DNA from 2 places in the Streptomyces sp. NPDC104202 genome. Region 1 is predicted to be linked to the other one. Evidence: riboswitches for the same ligand, from Rfam matches in the RefSeq annotation. Region 1 holds a riboswitch; the other holds the start of a gene.
What was found. A riboswitch is a leader RNA that binds a small molecule or an ion and turns the genes downstream of it on or off. The one in region 1 is predicted to bind cobalamin.

Region 1 (2,383 bases):
TCCTCAAGGCCGTCAAGGCCCCCGAGGGCGTCGACGAGACCTCCCCGTCGGACTACACGGCCGACGCCGGCGACCCGGGCGTGGAGACGGAGCTTCCGAAGGTCGGCTCCGGGACGCACTGACCCGGCGCACGTCCGCACGCCGAGGGGCCCGGGATCTCCGCCAGGAGGACCCGGGCCCCTCGCGTCGCCCACGAGGGAGACTGGCTCCATGGACTTCACGATCAGGGCGGTACGGCCCGACGAGCACGAGGAGCTCGGCGAGCTCACCGCGGGCACCTATCTCGACGACGGACTGCTGAAGTACGGGGCCGAGGACTCCTATCTGCACGTGCTGCGGGACACCGCGCGGCGGGCGCGCGAGAGCGAGGTGCTCGTCGCCGAGGACGGCGACGGGCGGATCCTGGGCGGGGTGACCTTCGTCCGGGGCGCCACCCCCTGGGCCGACATCGCGGTCGAGGGCGAGGCCGAGTTCCGGATGCTGGTGGTCGCTCCGGCGGCCCGCGGCCGGGGCGTCGGAGAGGCCCTCGTGCGGGCCTGTGTCGAGCGGGCGCGGGTCCTCCCGGGCTGTGCGCGCCTCGTGCTCTCCACGGACGCCTCGATGACCTCCGCGCACCGGATCTACGAGCGTCTGGGCTTCGTCCGCACCCCGGAGAGGGACTGGGAGCCGATTCCCGATCACTCTCTGCGCACCTACGCCCTGGAGTGCTGAGGCGGGGCGGCGACACAACATGTGGGGGGTGCCAAGAGCGGCGCCCCCCACATGTATGCTCATCCTCGCTGTCGACGCAGGGGAATCCGGCGCGAATCCGGAACTGTCCCGCAACGGTGTGCTTCGTGCGGTTTCGTACGGAGTGAGTCCGAGGACCTGCCGGCGGCGCGCCCGGTCCTTCCGTTCCGGGTGCCACTGACTTCCGGGCCTCGCGGAGTGGGCCGGTGGACACGGCGCGTCCGACGATCCCGGACGTCCCCCTTGCCCGCCGTCCCCGTCGCGGCCCCGGCCGAGCGAGGGAGAGCCCCCACGTGACCATCGCGCCCGCCGATCCGGCTTCGGCCGAGGCTTCCGCGGTCGAGAGCGACGGCCCCGGGACCGTACTGCTGCGGACCCTGACCGACCTCACCGCCGATCTCCCCGACACCGACCCCGGCAAGGTCGCCGCCGCCGCGCTCCGCGGCCGCAGCGCCACGTCGGACGAGGCGGAGCTGCGCGAGCTGGCCACCGAGGCGGCCGCGGGCCTGATCGCCGAGGACCCGGCGTACTCCCGGCTCGCCGCCCGGCTCCTGACGATCACCATCGCCGACGAGGCCGCCGGCCAGGGCTCGGTCACCTTCTCCTCCTCCGTCGCCGTCGGCCACCGCGAGGGCCTGATCGCCGACCGCACCGCGGAGTTCGTCACGCGGCACGCCGAGCGGCTCGACGCGACCGTCGACACGGCCGGCGACGACCGCTTCGGCTACTTCGGTCTGCGCACCCTCTACTCGCGCTACCTGCTGCGCCACCCGATCACCCGTCAGGTGATCGAGACCCCGCAGCACTTCATGCTGCGCGTCGCCTGCGGCCTCGCCGAGGACGACAGCGTCCGCGCGCTCGACGAGGTCGCCGCGCTGTACGGGCTGATGAGCCGCCTGGACTACCTGCCGTCCTCCCCCACGCTCTTCAACTCCGGCACCCGCCACCCGCAGATGTCCTCCTGCTACCTGCTGGACTCCCCGCAGGACGAGCTGGACTCCATCTACGACCGCTACCACCAGGTCGCGCGGCTGTCGAAGCACGCCGGCGGCATCGGGCTCTCCTACTCCCGCATCCGCGCCCGCGGTTCGCTGATCCGCGGCACCAACGGCCACTCCAACGGCATCGTCCCGTTCCTGAAGACCCTCGACGCCTCCGTCGCCGCGGTCAACCAGGGCGGCCGGCGCAAGGGCGCAGCCGCCGTCTACCTGGAGACCTGGCACGCGGACATCGAGGAGTTCCTGGAGCTCCGCGACAACACGGGCGAGGACCAGCGCCGCACGCACAACCTGAACCTGGCGCACTGGATCCCCGACGAGTTCATGCGCCGGGTCAACGCCGACGCCGCGTGGTCGCTGTTCTCCCCGGCCGACGTCCCCGAGCTGGTCGACCTGTGGGGCGACGACTTCGACGCCGCCTACCGCGCCGCCGAGGCGAAGGGCCTGGCCCGCAAGACGATGCCGGCCCGCGACCTGTACGGCCGGATGATGCGGACCCTGGCCCAGACCGGCAACGGCTGGATGACCTTCAAGGACGCGTCGAACCGGACCGCCAACCAGACGGCCGAGCCGGGCACGGTCGTCCACTCCTCGAACCTCTGCACCGAGATCATCGAGGTCACCGACGACGGCGAGACGGCCGTCTGCAACCTCGG
Region 2 (2,383 bases), on a different contig from region 1:
CTGGGGGAAGGAGCCGATCGTGGTGGTCGGGAGCGGGGGGAGGGCGAGGTGGGCCCGCTGCGACGCGGCGCGCTCGGGGTACGGCTGGGCACGGCGGCCGTCGGCGTCCGTGACTGCCTGGACACGGGCCCGGACCGCGGGGTCGCGGGTGAGGGGGGAGTTCGAGCGGCAGGTGAGTGCGGCGCGGTTGGCGGCGAGAGCGTCGCTGATCGCGTCGGTGCCCACCGACAGACCCCTGGCCAGGGTGACGATCTCGGTCGTCTTCTGCCGGGCGAAGGCGAGCCAGCCCAGGATCTGCGGATCGATCTCCTTCTCGGCGGCGGAGTCGAGCGGGACGTGCAGAAGCGAGCACGACGCGGAGACGTCGACCCGGTCGGCGAGGCCGAGCAGCGTGCCGAGCGTGGCGAGGGACTTCTCCAGGTTGTCGGCCCAGATGTTGCGGCCGTCGACGACGCCGGCGACCAGGCGCTTACCGGGGAGCCCACCGACGGCGGCGAGCGCGTCGAGGTGGACGGCGGCCGGCCCGGTGAAGTCGAGGGCGAGCCCCTCGACCGGCGCCTTGGCGAGGACGGGCAGGGCCTCGCCGAGCCGGTCGAAGTAGGAGGCGACGAGGATCTTCGGCCGGTCGGTGAGTGCGCCGAGATCGCGGTAGGCGCGTGCGACGGCGTCGAGGTCGGCCGGCGTGCGGTCCTGGGTCAGGGAGGGCTCGTCGAGCTGGACCCACTCCGCGCCGGCGGCGCGGAGGTCGGCGAGGACCTCTGCGTACACGGGAAGCAGCCGGTCGAGCAGGGTCAGCGGATCGAAGCCGGCGGACACACCCGGGGCCGGCTTGGCCAGCAGCAGATAGGTGACCGGTCCGACCAGGACCGGCCGGGCGGTCAGGCCGAGCGCGAGTGCCTCGCGCAGCCCGGTGACCTGCTGGGTGGAGTCGGAACTGAAGACGGTGTCCGGGCCGAGTTCCGGCACGAGGTAGTGGTAGTTGGTGTCGAACCACTTCGTCATCTCCAGCGGAGCGACGTCCTGTGTGCCCCGCGCCATGGCGAAGTACCCGGCGAGCGGGTCCGCGGCGACGGCGGCCCGGTGCCGTTCCGGAATCGCGCCGACCATGACGGTGGTGTCGAGGACGTGATCGTAGAGCGAGAAGTCGCCGGTGGGCACCTCGTGCACACCCGCCCCGGTGAGCTGCTGCCAGTGGGTGCGGCGGAGTCGAACGGCGACGGCGCGCAGAGCGTCGGCGGTGACGCTGCCCTTCCAGTAGCCCTCGATCGCCTTCTTGAGTTCCCGGCCCTGTCCCTGACGGGGGTAGCCGTACACGGTGGCCCGTGCTGCCGCGGCTGCGGACTTCGTGGTCACGGAGATCTCCTTCGCGAGATGAATCCCTGAGATCCCGGCGACGGGACGAGAGCGCGAAGGGGTGACGGACCGGACGGTACGAGCGTGCGCCTCGTGGCACGGTCGTCCGCCTGGTATGCACGCCGACCCGCCCACGAGGTCACCGGGATGTCCGCGCGCGGATCGTCCGCGGGCGGGCAGCGGGCAGGTCTTCGGACTCGCGGGCACGTCCTCCTCGTGGAGGGCTCCTACTGGCCGTCGCTTCCCAGGTCCGGTACGTCGGACCCAGTGCTGTGTGACGGCGGTCGTTCCCGCTCACCGCTGCGGGGCAGTCCCGGATTCCCACCGGGTTCCCTCTTGCGACGCATCCCGCCTGGCGGACGGGGCGAACCAGCTGCACGCACCACAGTACGGTGCCGACTCGCCCCGCGGCGGCGGATATCCATGATGCGGACGACCAGAGCGGACGCGACGATCCGATCCGCCTGCGCCGGCGCGGGTCCCACACGCACCGGAGGCCGGGAAGCGCCACACCGCTTCTCGCCCCCCTTCACGTGGAGCTCCGGGCCCTCACCCGGCGCTCCACGCCGCGCCCAACGTCGTCATCCTGAGCCGCCGGGTCTCCCCTCCCGGTCGTACACGTGGAACCCGCGCCCGCTCTTACGAGCGCCGGGTGCCCCCAGGACCCGTCGAAGCCGTCCTCGGCCTCCCGCTCCTTGTCGAGCCGCACCGTGGCGACGGCGGGCAGCGTTCGCTCCGGGTCCTTGCGCGCGCGATCTGGGCAGCCATCCCGCCGATGGGGTGGGCGCCGCGCCGGTGACCGGTGCGTACCAGGAGTTCGGTATACGCCCGCATGAACGGCACGGTCATAGTGACCTGCGCGCGGTCGAGCAGCAGGAAGTCGGTGCGGTGACCGAAGGTCTTGATCACGCTGAACAGGTGGTCCCAGCGGCCGGCGTCGAGGGGAGGTACGTCGAGCACCCGACCACAGAGCCCCGCGGCACCGAGCGCCAGTCCGAGGCATGTGGTCCCCTGACGGCCATCGCGCTCT

Region 2: it holds a riboswitch for cobalamin, as region 1 does, so the genes downstream of both, metE (5-methyltetrahydropteroyltriglutamate--homocysteine S-methyltransferase) here and ACZ60W_RS10785 (ribonucleoside-diphosphate reductase subunit alpha) in region 1, are expected to answer to the same signal.

What each region holds. Positions count from the first base shown of each region.
Region 1 covers NZ_JBVJMN010000011.1:114,065-116,447, forward strand. The annotation lists gene mctP (monocarboxylate uptake permease MctP) at 1-122, shown strand, start outside; gene ACZ60W_RS10780 (GNAT family N-acetyltransferase) at 211-711, shown strand; cobalamin riboswitch at 761-889, shown strand; gene ACZ60W_RS10785 (ribonucleoside-diphosphate reductase subunit alpha) at 1,023-2,383, shown strand, end outside.
Region 2 covers NZ_JBVJMN010000067.1:17,120-19,502, forward strand. The annotation lists gene metE (5-methyltetrahydropteroyltriglutamate--homocysteine S-methyltransferase) at 1-1,353, opposite strand, end outside; cobalamin riboswitch at 1,519-1,742, opposite strand; partial or broken gene ACZ60W_RS31565 (malate synthase A) at 1,976-2,295, opposite strand.